3 regions of the Saccharopolyspora sp. NPDC000359 genome follow, and region 1 is predicted to be linked to each of the others. Evidence: riboswitches for the same ligand, from Rfam matches in the RefSeq annotation. Region 1 holds a riboswitch; each other region holds the start of a gene.
What was found. A riboswitch is a leader RNA that binds a small molecule or an ion and turns the genes downstream of it on or off. The one in region 1 is predicted to bind cobalamin.
Positions count from the first base shown of each region.

Region 2: linked by a shared signal. The riboswitch ahead of metE (5-methyltetrahydropteroyltriglutamate--homocysteine S-methyltransferase) and the one ahead of ABT324_RS18375 (putative cobaltochelatase) in region 1 are both predicted to bind cobalamin.
Region 3: linked by a shared signal. The riboswitch ahead of ABT324_RS31390 (ribonucleoside-diphosphate reductase subunit alpha) and the one ahead of ABT324_RS18375 (putative cobaltochelatase) in region 1 are both predicted to bind cobalamin.

Region 1 covers NZ_JBEPDU010000027.1:20,720-27,404, reverse strand. Annotated here, with positions in the region: gene ABT324_RS18385 (S1 family peptidase) at 88-894, shown strand; gene ABT324_RS18380 (GNAT family N-acetyltransferase) at 1,089-1,556, shown strand; cobalamin riboswitch at 1,627-1,804, shown strand; gene ABT324_RS18375 (putative cobaltochelatase) at 1,846-3,861, shown strand; gene ABT324_RS18370 (DUF6346 domain-containing protein) at 4,146-5,096, shown strand; gene ABT324_RS18365 (MFS transporter) at 5,240-6,379, opposite strand.
Region 2 covers NZ_JBEPDU010000004.1:140,380-147,064, forward strand. Annotated here, with positions in the region: gene ABT324_RS04755 (amidohydrolase) at 1-1,111, shown strand, start outside; gene metE (5-methyltetrahydropteroyltriglutamate--homocysteine S-methyltransferase) at 1,257-3,542, opposite strand; cobalamin riboswitch at 3,660-3,879, opposite strand; partial or broken gene ABT324_RS04765 (ABC transporter permease) at 4,271-4,567, shown strand; gene ABT324_RS04770 (helix-turn-helix transcriptional regulator) at 4,580-4,816, shown strand; gene ABT324_RS04775 (NmrA/HSCARG family protein) at 4,922-5,797, opposite strand; gene ABT324_RS04780 (TetR/AcrR family transcriptional regulator) at 5,905-6,492, shown strand.
Region 3 covers NZ_JBEPDU010000075.1:17,355-24,039, reverse strand. Annotated here, with positions in the region: gene ilvD (dihydroxy-acid dehydratase) at 1-480, shown strand, start outside; gene ABT324_RS31395 (ribonucleotide-diphosphate reductase subunit beta) at 516-1,589, opposite strand; gene ABT324_RS31390 (ribonucleoside-diphosphate reductase subunit alpha) at 1,714-4,083, opposite strand; cobalamin riboswitch at 4,198-4,416, opposite strand; gene ABT324_RS31385 (ABC transporter substrate-binding protein) at 4,587-5,525, opposite strand; gene ABT324_RS31380 (alpha-ketoglutarate-dependent dioxygenase AlkB family protein) at 5,654-6,289, shown strand; tRNA gene ABT324_RS31375 (tRNA-Lys) at 6,543-6,615, opposite strand.

The sequences.
Region 1 (6,685 bases):
CCGTGTGAGTTGTGCCTCGTAATGTTCGGGTGCCCGGATGACTACGGTGTGCCGTCGGCAAGATCGCTCGACGGCAGGAGGCGCGACGTGGCGCGTGGCAGGACCGGGACCGCATGGCGGGGACTCGTGATCACCGGTGCGGTGGCGGCGCTGGCCGGAGCGCAGCCCGCGACCGCGGGTGCGGCGGAACAACCGCAGGCGCGGGTGCTCGGCGGTGCCCCGGCCACCACCGACGAGGCCCCGTGGCTGGTCGCCCTGACCGACGACCACGGCCGCCAGTTCTGCGGCGGCACCCTGGTGACCCCGATCAAGGTGGTCACCGCCGCGCACTGCATGGTCGAGCCGCTCACCGGCGGCCAGCGCGGCCCGGACGAGCTGCGCGCGATCGCCGGGCGCACCGACCTGGAAACCCGCGAAGGTGAGGTCGCGGAGGTCGGCCAGGTCTGGGTGCACCCCGGGTTCCGGGGCTACACCAGCGGCGCCGACGTCGCGGTCCTGACCCTGCGCCAGCCGCTGACCCAGGGCGAGCTGCCGCTGGTCGACCAGGGCGACACCGAGCACTACCAGCCCGGCACCGTCGGCCGCGTCTACGGCTGGGGCAAGACCAGCGAGTCCGGCCCGCCCTCGACGACCCTGCAGGCGGTGGACGTCCCGATCACCACGGACGCGGCCTGCCGCAGCGCCTACCCGAACTACGACCCGCGGAGCATGTTCTGCGCCGGGGTGCCCGAAGGCGGCCGCGACGCGTGCACCGGGGACTCTGGCGGCCCGATCGTGGCGGACAACCGCCTGATCGGGGTCGTCTCGTACGGCACCGGTTGCGGTCGCCCGAACATCCCGGGCGTCTACACCCGCCTGTCCAGCTACGCCGACGAGCTCGCCGGGCAGCTCTGACTGGTGGGAGGACCGCGCGGCCCGGCCCAGGCTGGGCGCGTGGAAGATCAGGTCGAGCACCGCTGAAGTCCACGGCACCCGCTGCCGGAGCACCTCGCCCGGCGCCTCGGGGCGAGCGGGCAGCGGAGTGTTGTTGGCTACTCCGGTGCAGGTGAATGAGGGTTTCGAGACCCCGTTGTGATATCCAGGTAGGGATGACCCTCCAGCCGCTCGCGACCGCCGTCCACCGCGCCTACACCGCGGACCTGGACGCCGAGGACTTCTACCGGATGCTGCGCCTGCGCGTCGACGTGTTCGTCGTCGAGCAGGAGTGCCCGTACCCGGAGCTGGACGGTCGCGACCTGGAGGAGACCACCCGGCACTTCTGGATCGACTCCGCTGACGGCTACGTGCTGGGTTACCTGCGGCTGCTCGAAGACCCCGACGGCACCTTCCGGATCGGCCGGGTGTGCACCGCCAAGTCCGCGCGCGGGATGGGGCTGGGCCGCAAGCTGATGCGCGCCGCCGTCGCCGAGGTGCAGCACGCGCCCGCGGTCCTCGCCGCCCAGGTCTACGCCAAGGACTTCTACGGCTCCTTCGGCTTCGTCGTGACCGGCGAGGAGTACCTGGAGGACGGCATCCCGCACGTCGACATGCGCCGCGAGCCGCGCCGCCGCGCGTGACCGGAGGGGCACGACCCCGGTAGTGGTGCAGGTCTCGCCGGGGTGGTCGGCGGTTGGTCCGCCGCCCCGGTTCTGCGACGATGCTCCATGATCCGAATGCAAGGGGTGCGGCAGGAAGCCGGTGCGAATCCGGCACGGTCGGCGCCACTGTGACCGGGGAGCGACCCTCCCCCGAGAGCCACCGGGGAGACCTGGGAAGGCCGGAGGGGCGCGGAGATCCGGGAGTCAGGACACTGCGTCCCCTTGTTCCCGCCACCGGGGCGTCCGCACCCCGAGGAAGGAACCCGGCATGACCGCTGCTCCGCGATTCCCCTTCTCCGCCGTCGTCGGCCACGACGACCTGCGACTGGCACTGCTGCTCAACGCCGTGCACCCGCGCATCGGCGGGGTGCTGGTCCGCGGTGAGAAGGGCACGGCGAAGTCCACCGTGGTGCGCGCGCTCGCCTCGCTGCTGCCGCCCCTGGACGTGGTCACCGACTGCCGCTTCGGGTGTGCCCCGGGCCACCCCGACCCGCAGTGCCCGGACGGACCGCACGACTCGACCTCGACGCAGCGCCCGGCGCAGCTCGTCGAACTGCCGGTGGGCGCCACCGAAGACCGCCTGATCGGCTCGCTGGACCTGGAGCGCGCGCTGACCGAAGGCGTCCGCGCCTTCCAACCGGGCCTGCTGGCCGCCGCGCACCGCGGCGTCCTGTACGTCGACGAGGTCAACCTGCTGCACGACCACCTGGTCGACCTGCTGCTGGACGCCGCCGCGATGGGCCGCGCGCACGTCGAGCGGGAAGGCGTGTCGATCTCGCACGCGGCATCGTTCCTGCTGGTCGGCACGATGAACCCGGAGGAGGGTGAGCTGCGGCCGCAGCTGCTCGACCGGTTCGGCCTCACCGTGCAGGTCGCGGCCTCCCGTGAAGTCACCACCCGCACCGAAGTGGTGCGCCGCCGACTGGCCTTCGAAGCCGACCCGGTCGAGTTCGCCGCGAAGTGGGCCGACGCCGACGCCGAACTCGCCGCGCACATCCGCGCCGCCCGCGACCGCGTCGAGCAGGTGGCCCTGCCCGACGCCGAACTCCGACGGATCTCCGCGCTGTGCGCGTCCTTCGACGTCGACGGGATGCGCGCCGACCTCGTGCTGGCGCGCACGGCGATCGCGCACGCCGCCTGGCGCGGCGCCGACGAAGTCGCCGAGCAGGACGTCGAAGCAGCCGCCCGCCTCGCGCTGCCGCACCGCCGCCGCCGAGACCCCTTCGACGAACCCGGCATGGCCGAGGACCAGCTCGAACAAGCACTCGCCGAGGCGGCGGAGCACGCCGAGGGCGACGGCGACGAGCCCCCGGAGGGGCCGGACGGCCCCGACGGCGGCGGGCAGGCCCCGGACGAGCCGACGGAGCCGACCGGCGGAGGCGGCGCGGAGGAGCGCAGCGACGGGCGCGCCCCGGCGGACAAGGCGCCAGCGGCGCCGACGCCGGCGTTCCGGGCGCGGCTGCTGGAGGTGCCGGGGCTCGGCGACGGGGCGCCGGGACGGCGGTCGCGGTCGCGGTCGCGGAGCGGCCGGACGACGCGGTCGTCCACTGTGGAAGGGCATGGGGTGCACGTGGCCGCCACCCTGGCGGCTGCTGCGCCGCACCAGGTCGCGCGGGGGCGCAGCGGTCCGGGGCTGGTGCTGCGCTCGGACGACCTGCGGCGCGAGATCCGGGAGGGGCGCGAGGGCAACCTGGTGCTGTTCGCGGTGGACGCGTCCGGGTCGATGGCGGCCCGGGAGCGGATGTCCGCGGTCAGCGGTGCGGTCCTGTCGTTGCTGCGGGATGCCTACCAGCGGCGCGACAAGGTCGGAGTGGTTGCGTTCCGGGGTGCTTCGGCGGAGCTCGTGCTGCCACCGACGTCCTCTGTGGACATCGCTGCGGCGCGCATGCGCAACCTGCGCACGGGCGGACGCACTCCGCTCGCCGACGGGTTGCTGCAGGTCCAGCGGGTGGTGCAGCGGGAGCGGACGCGCGATCCGCAGCGCCGGGCGCTGGTCGTGCTGCTGACCGACGGGCGGGCCACCGTGGCGGTGGATTCCGGGCTGAGCGGGCGCGATCGCGCGCAGCGCGCGGTCGAGGACGCGCTGCGCGCCGCCGGGCTGGTGGCCGGGACGGGCGCGGCGTCGATCGTGGTGGACTGCGAGGACGGGATGGTCAAGCTGGGCCTGCCCGCGCGGTTGGCCGCCGCCCTGGGCGGTCCGTGCCTGCGGCTCGAGGAGCTCTCGGCGGAGAACGTCGCGGGTGTGGTCCGCGCCGTCCGGGACGAACGCCCGCGTGCCGCTTGATCTCGTTTTGATTACGAGATCCTCGATTGCGCGTACCTACCTACTGGTCGGATTGGTACGGTGTCTGCCGTCCACCTGACCCCCAGGGGTGGACTTGCGAAGTGCCCCCGCGCTCCCGGCGACCCCCAGGCTGGTTGAGTGCGGGGGCTCTTTTCCGCCGGTGGCGCGGCGTGTTCGCGACAACCTTCCTCTTCGGCCGGTCGGAAACCGGGCAGTCGGCCGGAATTCCCGGTGTGCGTGGTTTGCCGGTCCTCCGGGGGATGTGCCCGGTGCGCAGGAGGAACATGGGATCGCAGTTGGACCCGGGCCTGGCGGCGCGGAACCCGCGCACGCCGCCGTGGCGGGACCCATGGGCGGACCTGCCGCGGCAGGAGCGGATCTGGCGCACCGCCTTCGTGGTCTCCCAAGTGCTGGTACGCGTGGTGATCGCGTTGGTGTGCTACACGATCTTCACGCTCACCGGTGCGATGGGCACCGGTGGTGCCGTGGCGGACCGGGGCACTGCGGTGGCCACGCACTGCGAGCGGGTGGGACCGGTCAGCCGCTCCGGCCTGGGGTGGTACTGGTCCTGCGCGGCGGAGGTCACCTGGTCCGACGGGCGGAAGACGCAGGAGGACTTCCAGTCGTCGGAGCTGACCCCGCGGAACGTGACCGAACCCGCCGCCGTCGTGCACCGGGAGGTCCGCAACGCCTCGGACCTGGTCGTGGTCGATGCCCCGCGGCCGTTCGCCGGGCTCGGCTGGGCGCTCTTCGTCGCGTTGACGTTCCTGCTGGTGCACGGCGTGTGGATTCCCGGCGTGCCGCCGATGCCTGCTGACCGCCGTGCGGAACGGCGTCGTCGGGTCCGCCTGCAGTGGTGGCAGCCGCTGGCGTCCCCGATCGGCTGGGGTCTGGTGATCGCGGGCGGACTGGGAACGGCGTCGTCAACGGGGCTCGCGGTGCCGACGATCGTGCTCGGCTTCGCGGCGCTCGTCGTCGGATGGGCCGTCTCGCTGAACCGCAGGCGGAAGGGCGTGGTCGAACCGCAGGTGCTGCCGCCGGAGCAGGTCCGCCGGTGGGGCAGGGCAGGCGGCTGGTTGGTCGTCCTCGGCGGTGCAGCCGCTGCGGTGGGCGCCATCGCGAATTTCGCCAACTTCTTCGGCCTCCTAGGCACCGTCGCATTGCCGTGCGCCGTACTCGCGATCGGGGCTCGGTTGAAACTCGTCGCCAAGCGGCGGACCGGCGTTGGCTCGTGAGTGGCGATGGTTGCCCTTACCACCATCGCCACTCACGAGTTCTGAGCTGCCGCGGGTCGTGAGTGCGTAACAGTGTTCCAGCACCGTTTCGCACTCACGACCCCCTCGTGCGCGGCAACGGTGCCCCTTACCACCATCGCCACTCACGAGTAGCGGTAGCGGCACGCGGCTGCGGTGATCAGCAGCGGGACCGCGGTTGCTGCCGCGACACCGAAGAGCAGCGCGTACGCGCCGCGGTCGGCGAAAGGACCGGCCGCCGCCGAGGCAGCTGCGCTGCCGAGGAACAGGGCCGAGGCGAACAGCGACATCGTCAGCCCGCGGGCTTCGGGGACCACCGACGTGGCCCAGGTCTGCAGGGACGAGTGCATGAACGACCAACCGCCGCCGAGCAGCAGGGCCGTTACCACCACCGACGGGATGTCCGTCCGCAACGACACGACCAGGTGGCCGACCGCCATCGACGCCCCACCGATCGCCATCAGCTGCCACACCGCCAACCGCCGCCCCAACGCCTTGACCAGCCGGGAGAACAGCCACACCCCGACCCCGTAGGTGGCGGTGGCCAAACCCGCCACCGCGACGTCGACACCGCGGTGCACCAGCGTCGACGGCAGGAACGTCAGGATGCCCAGCAGCACCGCGCCTTCCACGAACACCAGCCCGAACACCAGCAGCGCCCACCGGTTGGTCAGCACCGTCGCCAGGTGCTTGCGCATCCCGGCGACCTGAGCGCGCTCCGGCTCCGGAAGTCGGCCGAGCAGCACGGCGCACACCGCGGCGCACAGTGCGGGGAGCGCGAAAACGACGCGCCAGTCGAGGAAGCTCGCCAGCACGCCACCAATGGCGGTGGCCAGCGCGGTCCCCAACGCAGAGGCCGCCATGAGGTCGGAAAGCGCCCCCTGCCGCTGCTCCGGCGAAACCGTGTCACCGACGTAGGTCAGCGAAGCCGGGACGATGGCACCCACGCACGCGCCCGTGACCATCCGCGCGACGACCAGCGCGGTCAGGTTCGGTGCCAGCGCGGACGCGATGCCGGTGACCGCGGCGCCGAAGAGCGTCCCGCGCATGACGACGATGCGCCCGAACCGGTCCGACAACATCCCCCAGACCGGCTGCATGAGCCCGTAAGCGAGGAAGTACCCGCTGGCGGCGGCCACTGCGGAAGCCAGCGGAACCCCCATTCCGACCGCGATCAGCACCAACATCGGGGTGACGGCGAACCGGTCGAAGTTCGAGATCAGGGTGGCAGCGGACAACACCAGCGGCGGCCGGGCGGACGACATCGGGCGGCTCCTCCACTGGGACACCCACCCATGGTCACCGACGACGCCACCCCGGAACCCGTGACCTTGCCCACGTCCCTCCCGCGTGCCCACCACGGTGCCACCCATCTGGACGCCGACTTGCCCCGTAAGCACCTCCGCCCGACCCCGCTGCTGCTAGCTTCCAAAACTGCTGGGGGGAGATCGGACATGGGGGACATCGACGGTGGAAACTGCTGGGGCAGCAAGCGAACCGGGTAGCTGGACCCACCGCCACCAACGACGCGATGAAGAGCACCAAGTCGCCTCGCTGCGGAATCGACGAGC
Region 2 (6,685 bases), on a different contig from region 1:
CCGCAACGGGGTCGGCGGCACCATCAAGTTCTTCGGCTCGACCGCCGAGGAGCAGCTGATCGGCAAGGCCTACGCGGTGCGCGAGGGCGTCTACCGCGGGCTGGACGCGTTCCTGGACTGGCACCCGGGCACCACCAACTCGACCGGCTGGGGCACCAGCAGCGCGCTGACCGCGGTGACCTTCACCTTCCTCGGCGTGGCCGGGCACGGCGGGCTCCCGCTGGGCAACAAGAGTGCGCTGGACGCGGCGATCATGCTCGCCACCATGACGGAGTTCCTGCGCGAGGAGCACCTGGCGCCGTCCGGGCGGCTGCACTACGTGATCAACAACGGCGGTGACGCGCCGAACGTGACCCCGGAGATCGCACAGATCTCCTACTACGTGCGGGAAGGCAGCCCGGAACGGGTCAAGGTGCTGTTCGACAAGGTCGTTTCCTGCGCGCAGGCCGCCGCCCAGGCCAGCCAGACCCGGGTGGAGCACAAAATCACCGCGGCCTGCTGGAACAAGCTGCCGTCGCGGTCGGCCGCCGAGCTGCTGCACGAGAACATGCTCCAGATCGGGCCGCCGCGGTTCACCGACGCCGACCAGCGGCTGGCGCGGGAGATCCAGGACTCGCTCGGGTTGCCGACCAAGGGCGTGTCCACCGAGATCGGCGACCTGGAGCCGCCGAACCCGGCGTTCCTGGGCGGCGGGTCGACCGACGTGGCCGACATCAGCTGGCAGGTGCCGACCGTCAGCCTCGGCACGGCGGTCGCCCCGATCGGCTGCAAGACGCACAACTGGGCGTTCGCGGCGACGACCGCGGCCCCCATGGGCCACGCGGCGCTGCTCGCGGCGTCGAAGTACCTCGCGGCGCTGGCGATCGACCTGCTCACCCAACCGGAGCGGCTGCAGACGCTGAAGGACGAGTTCGCCGAGCGCACCAAGGACGTCGAGTGGCGCAGCATGCTGCCCGCCGACTTCGAACCGCCGATGTACGAGCCGCCGGAGTGGTTCCTCAAGCGCACCGGCCAGTCCTGGCCCCCGCGCAACATCACCTGGCCCCCGCCCCGGGTGGTCTCCCGCGAGAAGTTCGCCTCCCTCGGCCCCGACCTCGCCCCGCAGACCTGACCCCGGTCAGGCGCGTCCCAACGCGACCTCAACGGGAGTTGGCCGTCTGACGGTCGCGCGAGGTCCGGGCAGTCACCCCGCGCGGGAGGTGTTGCGGGCGGTGCGGTGAGTGGTGGGGGAACCGCACCGCCCGCAACGCTCGCGGTCAGGGCAGCTCGCGGCGGACCACTCGCGCTGCGCTGACCAGGTTCTCCAACGCCGGTTCGACCTCCGCGTAGCCGCGGGTCTTCAGGCCGCAGTCCGGGTTGACCCACAGGCGGTCCGCGGGCACCGAGCGCAGGGCCGCGCGGAGCAGGTCGACCACCTCGGCCGCGTCCGGCACGCGCGGCGAGTGGATGTCGTACACCCCCGGCCCCACACCGCGGCTGAAGCCGACCGCGTTGAGGTCGTCCAGCACCTCCATCCGCGACCGGGCCGCTTCGATGCTGGTCACGTCGGCGTCCAGCGCCACGATCGCGTCGATCACGTCACCGAACTCCGAGTAGCACAGGTGGGTGTGGACCTGGGTGGAGTCGCTGACGCCGGAGGTGGCCAGGCGGAACGCCGACACCGCCCACCGCAGGTACGCCTCGTGCTGCGCCGCGCGCAGCGGCAGGAGCTCGCGCAGCGCGGGCTCGTCCACCTGGATCACCCGGATGCCGGCCGCCTCCAGGTCCTGCACCTCGTCGCGGATGGCCATCGCGACCTGCGCGGCGGTGTCCGCCAGCGGCTGGTCGTCGCGGACGAACGACCAGGCCAGGATGGTGACCGGGCCGGTGAGCATGCCCTTGACCGGCTTGGCGGTGAGCGCCTGCGCGCAGGTCGCCCACTCCACGGTGATCGGTCCCGGCCGGGACACGTCGCCGTAGAGGATCGGCGGCCGCACGCACCGCGACCCGTAGGACTGCACCCAGCCGCCCGCGGTGCTGGTGAACCCGTCCAGGTGCTCGGCGAAGTACTGCACCATGTCGTTGCGCTCCGGTTCGCCGTGCACCAGCACGTCGAGCCCGACCGCTTCCTGCAGCTCGACCACGCGCCGGATCTCGTCCCGCATCCGCTGCTGGTAGCTGGCCCGGTCGATGCGCCCGGCCCGGAACGCCGCCCGCGCCTTGCGGACGTCGGTGGTCTGCGGGAACGAACCGATCGTCGTGGTGGGCAGGGGCGGTAGCCGCAGGGACTCCTGCTGGGCCTGCCGACGCTTCTGGTGGTCGCCGCGCTGCGAGTGCTCGGGCCGCAGCGAGTCCAGCCGGGCGCGGACGCGGTTGTTGCGCACGCGCGCCGCCCCAGCGCGGTCGGCGATGGCGTCGCGGGCGGCGTCGAGCTCGGCGGCCACCACCTCCCGCCCCTCCTCCAGCGCGCGCCCGAGCACGACGACCTCGCGCACCTTCTGCGCGGCGAAGGCCAGCCAGGACTTGACCTGCGGGTCGATGTCCTCGGCTTCGACGTCGTAGGGGACGTGCAGCAGCGAGCAGGAGGTGCTCACGGCGACCTCACCGGCCAGCCCGAGCAGGGTTGCCGCCGTGGTGAGGGCGCGGTCCAGGTCGGTGCGCCAGACGTTGCGCCCGTCGACGAGCCCGGCCACCAGCGCCTTGTCCCGCAGTCCCGGCACCCCGGACAGCGAGTCCACAGTGGACGTCGCGGTCACCAGGTCAACCCCGAGCGCTTCCACCGGGGTGGCCGCGAGCACCCGCACCGCCTCGCTGAAGTCGCCGAAGTACCCCGCCACCAGCAGTTGCGGCCGCGCGGCCAACCCACCCAGCTGGCGGTAGGCGTCGCCGAGCGCCTGCAGCTGCTCCGGCGTGCGGTCGGCGGCGAAGGCGGGCTCGTCGAGCTGCACCCACTCGGCCCCCGCGCGGTGCAGCTCGCGCAGCAGCTCGGCGTAGGCGTCGAGCAGCTCGGGCAGCTTGTCCAGCGGGCGGAAGTCCTCCGGCGCGTCGGCCGCCGGTTTGGCCAGCAGCAGGAAGGTCAGCGGACCGACCAGCACCGGCCGGGTGGTCACACCGGCTTCCAGGGCCTCGCGGTACTGCTCGACGGGTGTCCGGTCGGTCAGCGAGAACCGCGTGTCCGGTCCGATCTCCGGCACCAGGTAGTGGTAGTTGGTGTCGAACCACTTCGTCATCTCCAGCGGCGGCACGGTGGAAGCCCCGCGCGCCATCGCGAAGTACGTGTCCAGCGGACCGAGCCCCAGCTCGGCGTAGCGCGGCGGCACCGCGCCGAAGGTGACCGCGGTGTCGAGCACGTGGTCGTAGTAGGAGAACGTGTTGCCGGGCACCGAGTCCAGTCCCGAGTCGCGCAGCTGGCGCCACGTGTCGATGCGCAGGCCCCGGGCCACCTCGCGCAGTTCCGCCTCGGTGGAGCGGTTGGCCCAGTAGCTCTCCAGGGCCCGCTTCAGCTCCCGCCCCGGCCCGATCCGGGGGTATCCGAGCGCGGTCGATCCGATCTTGCTGGTCAAGTCCCTCACCTCGCGAGCTCGACATCAGGTGTGCCGAGGTCGTGCGGGCGCGAACCAGCGAGCGGCAGCCGCTCGTCGGCCAGGTCCTCCCGCGAGACCTCGGACCGCGCCCACCGGTCGGCGGGCGCACCGGTGGCAGGTCTTCGGACTCGCGGGCGCTCTCCTGCACGGAGGTACCTACTGGCCGTCGCTTCCCAGACGTTGGCGTCCAGTGCTCGATGACGGCGGTCGTTCCCGCTCACCGCTGCGGGGCAGTCCCGGATTCGCACCGGGTTCCCTCTTGCCTCGTCCCCTCCCGCGTCGCGGAAGCGGACGAACCACCAGCACCGCCAAGGCTATCCGCCGAACCCCCGTTGGCAAGGCCCGTCCAGCACCCGGGCGCCAGGCGTAGCCGCTGAAGTCGATCTACAGCGAGAGGAGATCTGCACCACACATGCTCAGCCGTTTCCACGAGATATAGCACCCGTACTACATCTCGACGGATGTTCATGACAAGAAGAACTGGGGCAATGACAGCCAACAACGATCACGCGAGACCGCCAACCACCGACGCGACCGCGCTCGACGTCCGCGGCCTGCGGATGAGCTACGGAACGACGGACGTGCTCAAAGGCGTCGACCCGATCGGCTGGGTGACCAACGTGTCGTCCAGCCGGTTCACCCAGCGCGCCGACCGTGGAGCGGGCGTCGATCTTGCCCAGCAGGCGCGCGTGCGAGCCCTCGGTCCGTGGCTGGGCGTGCTCGGGGTGACGGTGCTGGGCCTGGTCGCGACGATCCCGATCGGACCCAGCTTCGGGGCACTGTTCTCGATCCCCACCAGCATGGCGCTGATCCTGCTGCCGGACGCGGCGGCGACGGCCGAGATCGGCGAGTCGTGGCGGCACCTGGGAACCATCGGGGTGCTCGTCCTGTGGGCCGTGGTCGGACTCGCGGTCGCGCCGGTGGTGCTGCGCCGGATGGCGCGGCGCGAGTCCGGTTCGACCCTGGCGGCGCGGAGGGAGAAAGCCCTGCAGCGCGTGCGCTGAGGCGGAGGGAACATGAGCGAGACGATCTACAACCGCATCGCGATGCTGCGCGCGGAACGGGGCACCTCCCGCCGGCAGCTCGCGGAAGCCCTCGGCGTGCACTACCAAACGGTGGGCTACCTGGAGCGCGGCGAGTACAGCCCAAGCCTTCACCTGGCCCTGCACATCGCGGAGCACTTCGAAGTACCGGTGGAAGTGGTCTTCTCCACCCGCCCCTTCCCCAGACTCGGCGCGGACAACTCCGCCTGACTCGTGAGCGGCGATGGTCGCCCCAACCACCACCACTCACGACCCCACACCACCACCTCGTGAGCGGCGATGGTCGCCCTGACCACCATCGCCACTCACGACCGTTCAGCGCCGCTTCGCGAGCCAGGACTCGAAGGTGAGCAGGCCCGGGTGGATCTCGCGCAGTGCTGGAACGTCCACGACGTCGGAGTCGAGTTCGTTCAGCACCTTGTACGCGCGGTACAGGACCGGGTTCTGCTCCCGGAGCGGCTCCAGCGGCATCTCGACGTGCCGGAATTCGCGACCCGTCGCCCGGGCGAGCGCCGCGGCGATCTGCGGCGGGGTGAGCGAATCGCCAGCGATCTCAAGCACTTCGCCGATGTACTCGTCGGGGTTCTCGAACGCCAGCGCCGCGAAGGCGCCGATGTCCTCCGTCGCGATCAGCGGTTGCGACACGTCCGCCCGGAGCGCGCTGACGAGCTCGCCGTCGGTGACTGACTGGCCCGGCATCATCGCGAGGTAGTTCTCCATGAACGACACCGGGCGGAGCATCGTGGCCGGCACGCCGATCTCGCGGATGTGCTGCTCGACCGCCCACTTGGTCTCCAGCGTCGGGATGCCGGTCGCCCGCTCGGCGTTGAACGCCGAGGCGTAGACGAGGTGCCCGACTCCGACGGCCTTCGCCGCGTCGGCGACGTTCTTGCCCCAGCGGACTTCCACCTCGTGGCTGAAGTCCGGCGTCAGCTCCGGCGAGACGAAGGCCGGCTGGACGCTGAAAACCCCGTGCGCACCGCGCATCGCGGACTCCAGGGCCGCCCGGTCGCCCATGTCGCCCTCAACCAACTCAGCCCCCGCGTCGGCGAGCCGTCGAGCCGCAGCACTCGCGGCGCTGCGGGTGAAGGCCCGCACCTGCCAGCCGCGGTCGAGCAGCTGGGCCGAGGCGGCACCACCCTGCTGACCGGTGGCACCGACGACGAGCACGACCTTGTCTTCTGTGGGCACTGGGTCCTCCGCTATCCGGAACCTTAAACGGAACATGCGCCCCGCTTATATTCGACGACTATACGGAACGCACGCTCCGGTTGTCCGCGACGCGATATGGTCGGGACGTGACGACCACCAACAACCAGGGGAAACGACTGCGCGCGGACGCCCAGCGCAACCGGGACCGCGTCCTCGCCGCGGCTCAGGAGCTGTTCGCGGCCGAGGGCCTGGCAGTCCCGCTGGACGACATCGCCCGCCGCGCCGGCGTCGGCCCGGGCACGATCTACCGCCACTTCCCCACCAAGGAAGCGCTGTTCGACGCGGTCGTCTCCGAGCGGATCCAGCGCATGGTCCACGACGCCCGCGAACTGGCCGAAGCCGACGACCCGGAGCAGGCGTTCTTCGACTACTTCCGCCAGGTGGTCGAGCAGGCCTCGTTCAACAAGGACCTCTGCGACGCCCTGGGATCAACCGGTCGGCAACCGAAGTCGGAGTGCCGGGAAACCGACTTCGACACCGTCCTCGGGGCCCTGCTGGAACGCGCCCAGCAGTGCGGCGCGGTCCGCTCCAACATCACGACGGCGGAGCTCCGCTCCCTGCTCATCGGCTGCATCACCATGCACCGCCGAGCAGCAGCGGAGAACCGCTCCCCGCAGGAGATCGAGCTGATCCTCAACGCCATGCGGCGATGCTGTCCGCCGCCCAGGCGGTGACCCGCGCCGCGAAGTACCGCCAACGTGGCGACTCCAGCCGCTGGGGAGTCAGCCGTCGCCACTCGCGAGGGGTCGTGAGTGCGAAACGGGGTTGGAACACTGTTACGCACTCACGACCGCAGGTGTTCTCGCGCACCCGCTCCGACTCCGACGGGAGCCGCCACGCCGCCACCTCGACCCCGCAGAACGACGC
Region 3 (6,685 bases), on a different contig from region 1:
TTCGACTCCGCGCGGTTCGACGGCACGGCGAGGGTTTTCGACGGCGAGCAGGGGGCCATGGACGCGGTCGAGGACGGTTCGCTCAAGCCTGGCGACGTGGTCGTCATCCGCTACGAGGGGCCGCGCGGCGGTCCAGGCATGCGCGAGATGCTCGCGGTGACCGGTGCGATCAAGGGCGCGGGCCTGGGCAAGGACGTCCTGCTGGTCACCGATGGCCGGTTCTCCGGCGGGACGACGGGGTTGTGCATCGGGCACGTGGCACCGGAAGCCCCCGACGGCGGCCCGATCGCGCTGGTGCGGGACGGCGACCCGATCCGGTTGGACCTCGCCGCCCGCACCCTCGACCTGCTCGTGGACGAGGCGGAACTCCAGCGCCGACGTGCGAGCTGGGCACCGCCGGAACCCCGCTTCCGCCACGGGGTCCTCGGCAAGTACGCCAAGCTCGTCGGCTCCGCCGCGGAGGGCGCGGTCTGCGGCTGATCAGACCTGAGCGGGCCGCCCACCGCGGCTCGGCATCAGTCCCAGGACAGGGAGGCGCCGGACTGGTACTCGATGACCCGGGTCTCGAAGAAGTTCTTCTCCTTCTTCAGGTCCATCGCCTCGGACATCCACGGGAACGGGTTCTCCGTCTCCGGGAAGACCGGTTCGAGGCCGAGCTGGTCGCAGCGCCGGTTGGTGATGAAGTGCATGTACTCGGCGCAGAGCTCGGCGTTGATGCCGAGGATGCCGCGGGGCATGGTGTCGCGGCCGTAGGCGATCTCCAGCTCGCAGGCCTCGGCGAGCATCTGCCGGACCTCGGCCTGGAACTCCGCGGTCCACAGGTGCGGGTTCTCCAGCTTGATCTGGTTGATGCAGTCGATGCCGAAGTTCAGGTGGATGGACTCGTCGCGCAGGATGTACTGGTACTGCTCGGCGATGCCGACCATCTTGTTGCGGCGGCCCAGCGCCAGGACCTGCGCGAAACCGGTGTAGAACCACATGCCCTCGAAGATCACGTAGAAGGCGACCAGGTCGCGCAGGAAGGCCTGGTCGGCCTCGGTGGTGCCGGTGGCGAAGTCCGGGTCCTCCAGGCTCTGGGTGTACTGCAGGGCCCACGCGTCCTTGTCGGAGATCGACGGGATCTCCCGGTACATGTTGAACAGCTCGCCCTCGTCCAGGCCGAGGCTCTCGCAGATGTACTGGAAGGTGTGGGTGTGCACGGCCTCCTCGAACGCCTGCCGCAGCAGGTACTGGCGGCACTCGGGGTTGGTGATGTGCCGGTAGACCGCGAGCACGATGTTGTTGGCGACCAGGGATTCGGCGGTGGCGAAGAACCCGAGGTTGCGCTTGAGCAGCAGGCGCTCGTCCTCGGTGAGCCCGTCGCTGGACTTCCACAGCGCGATGTCGGCCTGCATGGAGATCTCGGTGGGCATCCAGTGGTTGTTGCACCCGGCGAGGTACTTGTCCCAGGCCCAGCCGTACTTGAGCGGCAGCAGCTGGTTGACGTCGGCGCGGGCGTTGATCATCGCCTTCTCGCTGACGTCGACGCGCCCGCCGGAGCGGTCGATCTCGCCGAGACCTGCGGAGGAGGGGGACTGCAGGGAGGTCATGCTCGTCATGCTCCAAGGGAGGGTTCGTCCGGCCCGGGGCGAACGGGCGGTGGTGGAGGGGTTCTTGGTGCGCGAGTTCAATGGGGACCAGGTGTCTGATCTCCATTGAGATCGCGGGGATGCGTCACTGGCAGGCTTCGCAGTCGGGGTCCTCGACGGAGCAGACTGTCGCCGCGGGGACCGCGGTGGGCACGGCGTTGAGCTTGCCGTCGGTTCCACGCAGGGTGCTCTTCTCCACGTGGGTGGCGCTGGTGGAGCGCAGGTAGTACGTGGTCTTCAAGCCCTTGCGCCAGGCCAGCCGGTAGAGCTCGTCGAGCTTGCGGCCGCTGGGGGCGGCGACGTAGAGGTTCAGCGACTGCGCCTGGTCGATCCACTTCTGCCGCCGCGCCGCGGCCTCCACCAGCCAGTGCGGTTCGATCTCGAACGCGGTGGCGTAGAGCTCCTTGAGCTCCTGCGGGATCCGCTCGATCGGCAGCAGGCTGCCGTCGTGCAGCTTGAGGTCGGCGACCATCGCCTCGTCCCACAACCCGGCGAGCTTGAGGTCGGCTACCAGGTGCGGGTTGACCACGGTGAAGTCGCCGGACATGTTCGCCTTGACGTACAGGTTCCGGTAGACGGGCTCGATGGACTGGTTGACCCCGCAGATGTTGGCGATCGTCGCAGTCGGCGCGATGGCCATCACGTTGGAGTTGCGCATCCCGTCGCGGACCACGCGCTCGCGCAGCGCCGCCCAGTCCAAGGTGGACGACCGGTCCAGGTCGACGTCGCCGCCGCGGGCTTCGGCGAGCAGCTCCAGCGAGTCGATCGGCAGCACGCCGCGGCTCCACAGCGAGCCGTCGAAGGTCTCGTAGCGACCGCGCTCGGCCGCCAGCGCGCTGGACGCGCTGATCGCGTGGTAGCTGATCAACTCCATGCTGCGGTCGGCGAACTCCACCGCGGCGGGCGTCGACGGCGCGATGCGCTGCGCGAACAGCGCGTCGGCGAAGCCCATCAGCCCCAGGCCGACCGGCCGGTGTCGCAGGTTGGACCGGCGGGCCTCGGGGATCGTGTAGAAGTTGATGTCGATGACGTTGTCCAGCATCCGCACCGCGGTGTGGGTGGTGCGCTCCAGGCGCTCGGCGTCGATGCCGTCGGCCGTGACGTGCCGGGCCAGGTTGATCGAGCCGAGGTTGCACACCGCGACCTCGTCGGCGCTGGTGTTCAGGGTGATCTCGGTGCACAGGTTCGAGGAGTGCACCACCCCGGTGTGCTGCTGCGGGGAACGCAGGTTGCACGGGTCCTTGAAGGTGATCCACGGGTGGCCGGTCTCGAACAGCATGGTCAGCATCCGCCGCCACAGGTCGACCGCGCGGACCCGCTTGAACACCGCGATCTCGCCGCGGTCGGCGGCCTGCTCGTAGGCGCGGTAGCGCTCGGCGAACGCCGCGCCGTAGCGGTCGTGCAGGTCGGGGGTCTCGTCGGGGGAGAACAGCGTCCACTGCTCGTCGGCCTCGACCCGGCGCAGGAACTCGTCGGGCACCCAGTTCGCGGTGTTCATGTCGTGGGTGCGGCGCCGGTCGTCGCCGGTGTTCTTGCGCAGGTCGAGGAACTCCTCGACGTCGATGTGCCAGGTCTCCAGGTAGGCGCAGACCGCGCCCTTGCGCTTGCCGCCCTGGTTGACCGCCACCGCGGTGTCGTTGGCGATCTTCAGGAACGGCACGACGCCCTGCGACTTGCCGTTGGTGCCCCTGATGTGCGCGCCGATGCCGCGCACCGGCGTCCAGTCGTTGCCGAGCCCGCCGGCGTACTTCGACAGCAGGGCGTTGTTGCTGATCGAGTGGAAGATGCCGGACAGGTCGTCGTCCACTGTGGTCAGGAAGCAGGAGGACAGCTGCGGCCGGGTGGTCCCGGCGTTGAACAGCGTCGGCGTCGAGCACATGAAGTCGAACGACGACAGCAGCTGGTAGAACTCGATGGCGCGGGCCTCGCGGTCGTCCTCGCGCAGCGCCAAGCCCATCGCGACCCGCATGAAGAAGGCCTGCGGCAGCTCGAAGCGCACTCCGCCCTCGTGCAGGAAGTACCGGTCGTAGAGGGTCTGCAGCCCCAGGAAGCCGAACTCCAGGTCGCGCTCGGGCGCCAGCGCGCGGCCCAACCGGTCGAGGTCGAAGGTGGCCAGTTCGGGGGCCAACTGCTCGAGCGCCACGCCACGGCGCACGTACTCGGCGAAGTGCGCGGCGTAGTCGGCGTCCTGGTCGACACCGAGGAACTCCAGCGCTTCGCGGCGCATCCGGTTCAGCAGCAGGCGGGCGGTGACCTGCGAGTAGTTCGGTTCGGTCTCGATCAGGGTGCGGGCCGCCATGACCTGGGCCAGCGAGAGCTCGTCGTCGCTGATCCCCGCGTAGCCGGTGCGCCGCACCTCGTCGAGCACGGCTTCGGCGGACACGCCGGGCAATCCGGCGCAGGCCTGGTGGACCGCGGTGGACACCTCGGTCCAGTTGTCGAGTGTCGCCGTCACTGGCTCTCTCCCCTCGCGAGCTCGGTGGACCTTCGAGCGCGCGCAGGGAGACCTCGGCGAGACGGGTCGCCGGTCGTCCGCGCGGACCCGCCCTCGAGGCCCCGGACAGCACGCCTTGCGCGTGCGCCGGTGGCAGGTCTTCGGACTCACGGGCGGCCTACTGGTCGTGGCTTCCCAGGCGTTGGCCCAGTGCTCTTACCCGCTGCCCGGGATGGGGCAGGCGGGTCACGACGGTCGTTCCCGTTCACCGCTGCGGGGCAGTCCCGGATTCGCACCGGGTTCCCTCTTGCCTCACCGGAATTGCTCCGGTGAACCACCAGCGAGCGACACACTACATCTTGGGTTCGGGGTCGTTGCGGACGGGCAGATATCGACGTGTCGCGCTCCCCGGTCGATGGTGACCGCAGGTCGAGGCCGTCGGCCGCAGCGCAGCGGACTCGCGGCTGCTCACGTCGCGTTGGCGCGGCCCCGGCGCGCGGGGGTGGGCGCGCCGGGGCCGGGGATCAGCGCTGGCTGAGGTACTTCTGGAGGTCGTCGAGGACGAGGTTGGCGGCTAGGGGGCCGAGCCCGAGGAACCAGGTGTCGTCGTTGACCTCGATGGCCCTGCCGCTGCGGACCGCTTCGAGGGTGCTCCACTGCACCGAGCCGACCACGTCGTTCATCTGCTCGCGGGTCCTGTCGCCGTAGGCGGAGTAGAACAGCAGGTCGCCGTCGGCCTGGGAGAGCTGCTCGCGGCTGATCTTGGTGTGGGTCCCGTCGAACCGCTGGTTGCCTGGCCGCCCGAGCCCGACGTCGGCCAGGATCGTGCCGAGGTAGGAGCCGGTGCCGTAGAGCCGGTACTCGCCGGACAGGAACCGCAGCGCGCTGACCTCGGTGGCCGCCGGGTCGCCGAGCTGCCTGCCGATCTCGGCGGCCCGCTGCTGGTAGTCGGCCAGGATCCGCTGGGCCTCGGCCTCCTTGCCCAGCGCCTTGGCGTCGAGCAGGAAGTTCTCCTTCCACGGCTTGCCGACGGTCTCGGCGAACACCGTCGGCGCGATCTTGCTCAACGCCTCGTAGTTCGCGTCGTCGCGGACCTTGCTGGACAGGATCAGGTCGGGTTTGAGCGCGGCGATCTTCTCCAGGTTCGGCGAACCGATCGTGCCGACGACCTCGATGTCCCCGGCCTTCTCGGCCAGGTAGGGCTGCAGGTCCTGGTTGGCGTCCGGCAGCACCGTGCCCACCGGCTTGACGCCCAGCGCCAACGCCGCGTCCAACTCGCCGGTGTCGAGTACGACCACCCGCTGCGGGGTGCCCACGACCGTGGTCTGCCCCTTCGCGTGGTTGACGACGCGTCCGCCAGCGTCGGGTGCGGCGGGCTGCTCGGCTGCCGTGCCGCACGCGGCGGCACTGCCCAGGGCGAGCGCTGCGGTGATCACCGCGAGCAGTCGGCGGGGACGGAACATGTGCTTCCTACCTGTTCACTCGGTTCTGGAGTTTGGTGAGCCTAACCTGAGGGGAGTGGGGCGATCCAGCTCTGAGACGGTGCTCACGGCACCGGACCTGCGAAGATGATCAGCGGAGAGGAGTGCGGATGAATGCGCTGATCCCGCGCGAGCGGGCGGAGGTCGCCCCGGGTGCGGTGCACGTCCCGGACTGGCTGGGCCTGCCGGAGCAGCGCGACCTGGTGCGCGCCTGCCGGGAGTGGGCGAGGGCGGGGATGCGCTCGCCGACGTTGCCGAGCGGTGGCGTGATGTCGGTCCAGACGGTCTGCCTGGGCTGGCACTGGGCGCCGTACCGCTACTCGAGGACCAGGGACGACGGCTCCCCGGTGGTGCCCTTCCCGGACTGGTTGGCGGACCTGGGCCGCAGGGCGGTGGCGGCGGCCTACCAGCGCCCGGCTGACGACTACGCCCCGGACATCGCCCTGGTCAACTTCTACGACGACGCCGCAAAGATGGGCATGCACCAGGACAAGGACGAGTTGAGCAGGGCGCCGGTGGTGTCCCTGAGCCTGGGCAACGACTGCACCTTCCGCTTCGGCAACACGGAGTCGAGGGGCCGTCCCCACCAGGACATCACGCTCTGCTCGGGCGACCTCTTCGTCTTCGGCGGCCCAACCCGCCTCGCCTACCACGGAGTCCTGAGAACAACCCCGAGCACAACCCCACCCATAGGCCTCAAAGCAGGCCGCCTCAACATCACCCTGAGAACCTCAGGCCTGACCTAACCCAAAAGCAACGACACCCACAAGAAACGGAAAAAAGCCAAAGCCCAGCCAACCCGAACCACGGGCCAACCCGAACCACGGGCAACCCATCCGAAGGTCGCAACCCAGGCCGGGAACCCTGCCCATCGCAAGGGCAAGTCGAAAGGGCAACCCCCGCACCGTGGGGGGTGTGGGGGTTCGACCCCCCACTGCGATGACGAAGATCCGAAAAAGCGAAACGCCCTGCGTGAGCAGGGCGTTCCACGGTATCGAGTGCGCCAACAGGGACTCGAACCCCGAACCCGCTGATTAAGAGTCAGCTGCTCTGCCAGTTGAGCTATTGGCGCTGGCACGTCGTCCCGGGGTTTCCGTCCGGTCTCCCCAACGACGAAGGAAGACTAACACGCCGACATGCAC